Regions from separate parts of the Demequina lutea genome, predicted to be linked through region 2. Evidence: predicted binding sites of a transcription regulator. Region 2 holds the regulator's gene; the other holds the start of a gene.
The links. Region 2 encodes LexA, which represses DNA repair genes until DNA is damaged. Its sites were predicted from a motif close to TCGAACANNTGTTCGA; they were not measured.
Positions count from the first base shown of each region.

Region 1: a site for LexA is predicted at 1,804-1,819, ahead of imuA' (DnaE2-dependent mutagenesis accessory factor ImuA'). Genes of this name have one in related genera too.

Region 1 covers NZ_JACBZO010000001.1:1,745,156-1,749,019, reverse strand. The annotation lists gene BKA03_RS08490 (ribokinase) at 1-266, opposite strand, end outside; gene BKA03_RS08480 (RbsD/FucU family protein) at 430-870, opposite strand; partial or broken gene ribB (3,4-dihydroxy-2-butanone-4-phosphate synthase) at 1,010-1,606, opposite strand; gene imuA' (DnaE2-dependent mutagenesis accessory factor ImuA') at 1,871-2,572, shown strand; gene BKA03_RS08465 (DNA polymerase Y family protein) at 2,569-3,864, shown strand, end outside.
Region 2 covers NZ_JACBZO010000001.1:1,945,371-1,949,234, forward strand. The annotation lists gene BKA03_RS09425 (DEAD/DEAH box helicase) at 1-3, shown strand, start outside; gene nrdR (transcriptional regulator NrdR) at 1-482, opposite strand, end outside; gene BKA03_RS09435 (LysM peptidoglycan-binding domain-containing protein) at 532-831, opposite strand; gene lexA (transcriptional repressor LexA) at 1,024-1,722, shown strand; gene BKA03_RS09445 (hypothetical protein) at 1,786-2,013, opposite strand; gene BKA03_RS09450 (ATP-dependent DNA helicase) at 2,053-3,864, opposite strand, start outside.

The DNA of each region.
Region 1 (3,864 bases), 200 kb from region 2:
TTGGCGGCCAGGTCTGCGAGCAGCTCGGCTCCTGCGGAGTCGTCGCCCACGGCGGACACAAAGGTCACGGCGGCGCCGGCGCGAGCTGCGGAAACGGCCTGATTTGAGCCCTTGCCGCCCGTCCCCGTCTCGTAGGAGTGGCCAAGGATGGTCTGGCCGGGCAGCGGGTGGAGGTCGACGAACACTACGTGGTCGCGGTTGACCGTGCCGAGGACGATCAGCGGCCCGCGCGTGAATAGCGAGTCGGTCCGTGGATCGGTATTCATTCGTTACCCATTTTCCTCTGTATTGACACCGCGCCGCCTTGACATGGGCGAAAGCTTGATGCGATTCGAGGCGCCGCCTTGGGCGGGTGGATCGACGTGCTGATCACCGACCTAGGGACTGCTCACCGGCTAGTTGAGGGTGACTGACGCCCAGACGTGGCGGCTACGGGGCGTCGGGGAAGATGACGCCCTTGTGCAGGATGAAGCAACCATACGGTTGGTCCTCCAGCGTGTGAACCACGGCGAAGACCTCCTTGGCGCGTTCATAGAACCACAATCGCGGCACGATGCCGAACTCGAGGGGCTCGGGGTGGTGAGCGCGCGCGATCTCAAGAACGGCCGCCTGTACGGGTGCGACGATTGAGGGGTCGCCGTCGACCTCCATGCGCTCGAGCGGGTGGTCAAGGAACGTATCCAAAGGCATGACGCTCAAGATGGCGCGGGCCGCGCGCTCCACCCCAATTTCGCCCAGCCTCAAGACGGGCTTGCCCGATGCTGCGGCCGGGTAGTTGCGATCGACGAGCAGGAGTTGGTCACCGTGACCCATGTCGTCCAGGATGTGCAAGAGCTCTCCGTGGAGCACGGGGTCGATTCCCTTGAGCATGCCGGCCTGCCTTCATCGCCATCGTCGTGGACATGACCCATTGTCCTCGCACTCACATCGCGTGAGGTAATGCTGTGCAGGGTTTCGCGAGGTTGAATTTCTAGGCGGAAACTGCGGCGACACCGTCGCGTGCCGCGATGAGCCAGTCGACGAGGTCTTTGATCGCAATGACGGGAACGTCGTCGCGCTCGCCGAGAGCGAGAAGCCCCTCGAGGCGGAGCATCTCACCGTCGTCGCCGACCACCTCGCAAATCGCCGCTGCGGGTTCCAGCCCGGCAAGCAACAACAAATCGATGGCCGCCTCGGTGTGGCCGTTCCTCACAAGGACTCCCCCGTCGACCGCGCGCAAGGGCACGATGTGTCCCGGCCTGGTGAGGGCGCTTGGCGTTGACGTGGGGTCGGCCAGGATACGAAGCGTGTTGGCGCGGTCGGCCGCACTGATGCCGGTCGTGAGGCGGTTCGCTGCATCCACCGTGACGGTGTACGCGGTCCCGCGAGGGTCTTCGTTGTGTTCGACCATGGGAGGCAGCGCCAACCGGTCGGCAATCTCGTTCGTGAGAGGTGCGCAGATGAAACCCGAGGACACGCGCACGGTCCACGCAATCCACTCCTGAGTGGCGTACTGGGCGGCCAGCACGATGTCGCCCTCGTTTTCGCGGTCCTCATCGTCGACGACGATGACGGGGCGTCCCTCTTTAAGTGCCTCGAGGGCGTCGGGAATGGTAGCGAGGCTGATGGCCCGCTCCTCTCGTGGCGTGGTGAAACGTGCTCAACGTTGGCTTTTGCGGCCCAGGCAGGCACAGCCGTGGCCAAGCCCGAGGGAGCGCTTCTGCTCCCATGATATCGGATTGATACGGGGCGGTCGGCGGAGTACTGACGTGTGACGGATGCGGACTGAGTGGGTCTCGCGCATGTCCGCCATCCATGGCAGAATCGAACAAGTGTTCGAATGGCGTGCGGGTTCTCCGCCGCCCTGTCAGCGACCGCTTGGGAGGTGATCGTGGAGACGCAAGGGACTCGCCTGGCCGCCGCCCGCGCCGCCTTGAGAGCGGTCGAAACCCGTATGGGTGCCGACCGCGAGGCGACGGAAGGGCCCCTCCTCGCGCTTGACGACGCTCTCGTTCCGCTCTTACCTCGCGGCCTACGCAAGGGGCAGGTCATCGCGGTTGAGGGTTCCACGTCGCTTGTGCTTGCCCTTGTGGCGCGAGCTTCCCTGGATGGTGCGTGGACGGCGATGGTGGGGATGCCGAATGTGGGCGTGCTCGCGGCGGCGCGGCGCGGCATCGACCTGGCTCGAGTGGCGCTTATCCCGTATCCGGGAGTTCAAGCGCCCGCCACGCTGGGTGTATGCATCGACGACGTGGACGTGGTGATGGTGGGCCAGGGGCTCGCCATTTCTGATGCCGATCGCAGGCGGTTGGCCGCGCGCGCCAGGGAAAGCGGCTGCGTGGTGGTGGCTGCGGGTCGATGGCCTGGGGCTCACATCCAACTGACAGTAGACGGGGTCAGATGGTGTGGCCTTGGCGCGGGCGAGGGCCGGCTGCGCGAGCGGGACATGACCGTGGCGGTCACCGGCCGGTCGACGGGGACCGCCAGGCGGGTCGTTGTCTGCCTTGACGTGGACACCCAGTCGGTGAGGGTCGGAGCCGCCGTCAGGCTCGCAACCTTGGAAGACAGGGCGCTTGGAACGGGTGCCGCATGAGAGTCCCTTTGCGCGATGCGACGGTCGCCACCGTGCGCCGCGTCGTCCTGTGGGTGCCCGACTGGCCAGTGGTTGCTGCCATGGCGCAAGCGGGCATGGGGGCCGATGCCCCCGCCGCAGTACTGCACGGAAAGGGGATGCTCGCCGTCTCTGCGGCGGCCCGAGCGGCGGGGGTGCGTCGCGGGATGCGTAAACGCCTGGCGCAGCGGGCCTGTCCGGAGCTCACGATCCTTTCTCATGACGAGGGTCGCGATGCCCGTGAGTTCGAGGCCGTCGCCGCGGCGGCGGAGAACGTGGTGTCTGGGGTGGAGATATCGCGTCCAGGGCTACTCATGATTCCCTCGGAGGGGGCTGCGCGCTTTCACGGCTCCGAGGAGGCGCTTGCGGAGGCGCTCGTGACGCGAGTGGTGGAGGAGGCCGGTTACGAGTCGTCCGTGGGCATCGCGGACGGTCTGTTGGCCGCCGTGATGGCCGCGAGAGCGAACTCCCTGATTAGGCGGGGTCAGTCCCACGACTTTTTGGCACCCTTGCCGGTCGACACCTTGGTACACGCCACGATGGAGCGCACCCAGCGCGCCGAGGTCGAGCAGCTCGTCAGCGTTCTAGTGCGGCTCGGCCTGACCAGGCTTGGGGACTTCACGGCGCTTCCCTCGGCCGATGTCATGGCGCGCTTTGGACAGGTGGGCGCATGGGCGCAGCGCATGGCGAGGGGCGAGGACGTGGCGCCTCCCGTATTGCGTAGGGCCGAGGGAGACATCGCCGTCGAGTATGTGTTCGAGGAACCCGCCGAGAGGGTCGAACAGCTCGCGCTCGTGGCAGTCCACGTTGCGGGGCAACTCGATGCTGCCTTGTTGGCCGCCGCATCGAGATGCGCACGCGTGCGGATCGGGGCGAGGACCGTCACGGGAGGCGAGTTGGTGCGGGTGTGGCGCACCGACGTGGGAAGCCGCTCGGGGGCCTTCACCAAGCACATGGCGGACAGGGTGCGTTGGCAGCTCGAGGGATGGCTTTCGGGTACTGGCACAGGCACGGCGTCGCCGCAGCCCGCGCCGCTCACGGCGCTGACTCTCACGGCCGAGGACGTGGTGCCGCTCGGGGCCGAGCAGTCGTTCCTGTGGGGAGGAACCTCGGGCGCCGATGCCAGGGCGCATCGGGCCATGGAAAGGCTGCAGGGGCTGTTGGGGCCCGAGGGCGTGCTGGCCGTGAGCGAGCAGGGTGGCCGCACACCTCGCGACAGGGTTCACGCTCTCGCCTGGGGACAGGAGGGAGAGCCTGCGAGGCGAGTCAGCCAT
Region 2 (3,864 bases):
TAGTCGGTCGAGCCCGACGCGGCAGGTTCCTTGCCCGCGTCCTCGTGCCTGAGGTCGGCGATCGCTCGGTCAAAGTCTTCGAGGGAATCAAAGGCCTGGTATACGCTCGCGAACCTGAGGTAGGCGATCTCGTCGAGATCTCTCAGCGGAGTGAGAATTGCCAGGCCAATATCGAGCGCGTCGATCTCGGCCTGTCCGGAGTCGCGAATAGCCTCTTCGACCTTCTGCGCGAGCAGCGCGAGGTCATCGTCTGAGACGGGCCTGCCTTGGCAGGCCTTGCGAACCCCGGAAATGATCTTGTCTCTGGAGAAGGGCTCGACCACGCCAGAGCGTTTCACGACGGAGAGCGAGAACGCCTCGACCGTGGAAAATCTCTTGCCGCAGTTGGGACACTGCCGGCGCCTGCGAATGAGCGAGCCGTCGTCGGCCGTCCTCGAATCGATGACGCGAGAATCTGCGTGTCGGCAAAAGGGGCAGTGCATTCCCTGAGTGTCCCACGGACTGCGCCCGTGGCCCACCCGGAACGGGACCTCAGCCGTAAATCGGCACGAGCAGCTGATCGCCTGGCCGAATGTTCGCCGAGTCGAGCAGGTTCATCGACTTGACCGTCTCAACTGTGTCGCGCACATCGCGAGACGCGGGAGTGATCGACTGTGCGATGGACCACAGCGTTTCGCCCTCGGCGACGACGTAGGTGTTCGAGCCGGAGGACGCCGACCCGCCTTGCGCGAATGCTTGCGGGGCGACCACAAGTGCAACGACGGCCAAAACGAGCACCGCCGCCCACCGACGTGCCCTCATCTTTGCGGTCTTCACGACACGAATACTCATGATCACTCCTCTCCACTCGAACACATGTTCGTCGAACACTTGTTCTATTTCTAGCACCCCTGGCCGACACGCACAAGTATTTCTCGAACACCTGTTTGATTTCGGGGGCATATTGCCCTACCGTCGACAACTAGAGGACCACAAGGGTCTGACACCGGCCACGTCCGGAGTCGGCCACAAAGGAGGAGCGGCATGTCAGCGGAAGGCCAAGACGCGACTATCCACGAGTTCCCCTCGCCGCACGGCGACATCACCGACAGGCAGCGCCGCATTCTTGAGGCGATCCGCGACTCGGTGACCACACGCGGCTACCCACCGTCGATGCGCGAAATCGGGGAGGTTGTCGGTCTCACGTCGAGTTCCTCGGTGAAGCATCAGCTCACCGCGCTGCAGGCGAAAGGGTTCTTGCGTCAGGACCCGAACAGGCCGCGCGCTCTCGAGGTCGTCATGCCGGAAGACGACACCGATGTCGTGTCCCTCGCCTCCGCTTCACACTCGACGATGGTTGATGACGACCGTGTGGTGCAGGTCCCCCTCGTCGGCCGCATCGCAGCCGGCGGACCGATCCTCGCCGACCAACAGGTGGAGGATATCTTCGCTCTCCCCCGTCAACTCACGGGAGACGGCGAACTGTTCATGCTCAAGGTGTCGGGCGATTCGATGATCGACGCGGCCATTTGCGACGGCGACTGGGTGGTCGTCAGACGTCAGAACGATTCCGAGAACGGCGACATCGTCGCGGCCCTGCTCGACGACGAGGCCACGGTCAAGACGCTACGGCGCCGAGACGGCCAGGTGTGGCTCATGCCGCATAACCCGGCCTACACGCCCATCGATGGCACGCACGCGCAAATCATGGGCAAGGTTGTCTCGGTCATGAGGCGCCTGTAGGTCGTCGGCCGTGCGCGGCAGGCGTTGCACGCACGCCGCTGACGCACAGGAGCCGGAGACGTCCTACTCTTTGCGCCACGATTCTTGCCAGTGGAAGCCGCCCATGATCGCTTGGCTCATGGCCCTCATGGCGTTGGCGATCGTGACTTGGTACACCCGCGACTCATCGGTAACCGCTTGATCAGCGAGGGCGCGGCTCGACCGTTCAAAGTGCGCAAGGTACTCCGCGAAGCGCTCCCTTTCGGCACGCTGGCCCCGCTCAAAATCGGCGGACGGCACGTCTTCTGTCATCGGTAAATTACCTCCACGGTCAGGGTACGAGAACCGGCACTAGTTCGGCGCGACCACACGCGAGGCGTCGGCCGATGCGACCTCGTCGAGGCGTCGCAGCGCACCCAATACGGCATCGCGGTCGGTGGTCACCCACATCGGCGGGAGGGACTTGGTCAGGAAGCCCCGATAGCCCGCAGTAGCGAGCCGGGGGTCGAGCACTGCGACCACTCCCCTGTCGTCGACCGATCGAATGAGTCTGCCCGCACCCTGAGCAAGCAGGAGCGCGGCATGGGTCGCGCTCACCGCGAGGAATCCATTGCCGCCTGAGCGCCCTACCGCCTCAGTCCTGGCCTGCGAGATGGGTTCGTCGGGGCGCGGAAAGGGAATCCGATCAATGACAACGAGGCTCGCGGTCGCGCCTGGGACGTCGACACCCTGCCACAGGGTCGTAGAACCAAACAGGCAGGCGCGTGGGTCCTCGGTAAACTGGCGCACCAAGGTGGGGACCTGGTCGTCCTTTTGGTACATCACGGGCACGTCAAGCCGCTCGCGCATCGCCTCGGTAGCCATCAGGGCCGCCTTGTGGGACGAGAACAGGCCGAGAGTTCGCCCCCCGGCCGCCTCGATCAGCGCGGCCAGCTCATCGAGCGCCTCATCGGAGATGCCTCCCATTCCTGGGCGCGGCAGGTGAGCCGCGACGTAGAGAATTCCCTGCTTGGCGTAGTCGAACGGGCTGCCCGCGTCGAGGGTCTCCGGATCCACCACGCCGAGGTGCCTCGCCACCGCATCAAAACCGCCACCCAAAGCGAGGGTCGCCGAAGTGAACACCGCGGGCTTGTCGGTAAGTAGCTTGTCCGAGATCACCCCCGACACGTTCAGGGGCGCCGTGAGTACTCGCTCGGGAGTGACGGCGTCGTAGTCGCCGTCCGCCGAGGCCAGCCACACGACGAAGTGGCCGGCATCAGCCTGGAGCTCCCCGCACACGTCGACGATGTCGGTCAGCGCGGCGCTCGCCATCTTGACACCAGCCCCAGCGTCCTTGGCTCCCCCTGCTTCCTTGGACAGCTTGGTGACGGCGCTGAGGGCCTCGCGCGCCCCCGCACGCACCAGCTCGATGGCCTCGGCGAGCGCGGGCGACGGTCCACCGCGCAGCAGCCCGATGCGTTCCTCCCCCAACGCGCCGTCGAGAGCGCGAGCTGCCCTGTCGAGGTGCTCGGCGAGAACGCCGATCCGTCGTGCCCTCGTCGACGCCCGTTCGACGACCCTGGGCGTCAATTCGTGCGTCGCGGAGGACGTGATCCTGGAAACCAATTCATGCGCCTCGTCGACGATCAAGGCGTCATGCTCGCCGAGCATGTCGTGACTCGTCGCCTGAACGCCGAGCACGGCGTGGTTGGTCACCACAATGTGAGCGCGTGCGGCGTGGTCCCGCGATCGCTGCGAGAAACACTCCGCCGCAACGGGGCAGCTGCCCTCGAGACACTCCCGGCCGGATACCGACACCTGCGCCCAAGCGCGCGGAGACACTCCCGGCACGAGGTCGTCGCGGTCCCCCGTATCCGTGGCTTTCGCCCACTCGTGGAGCCTCGCCACCTCGCGCCCGAGTTCGGATGTGGGACCGAGGGGCAATGCTCCAGCGGGCTCCTCGTCGGGGTACCCGCCGCCCATCTTGTGGACACAGAGGTAATTGCTCCTGCCCTTGAACAACGCGGTCGTGGCACGCGAGCCAAGTACCGGTTCGAGCGCGTCGATGACCGCGGGCAGGTCCTTGGAGAACACCTGGCGCTGCAGCGCGAGCGTGGCGGTAGAGACGACGATGCGTTCCTTGTGCGTGATCGCCCTGGCCACCGCAGGAACGAGGTACGCCAG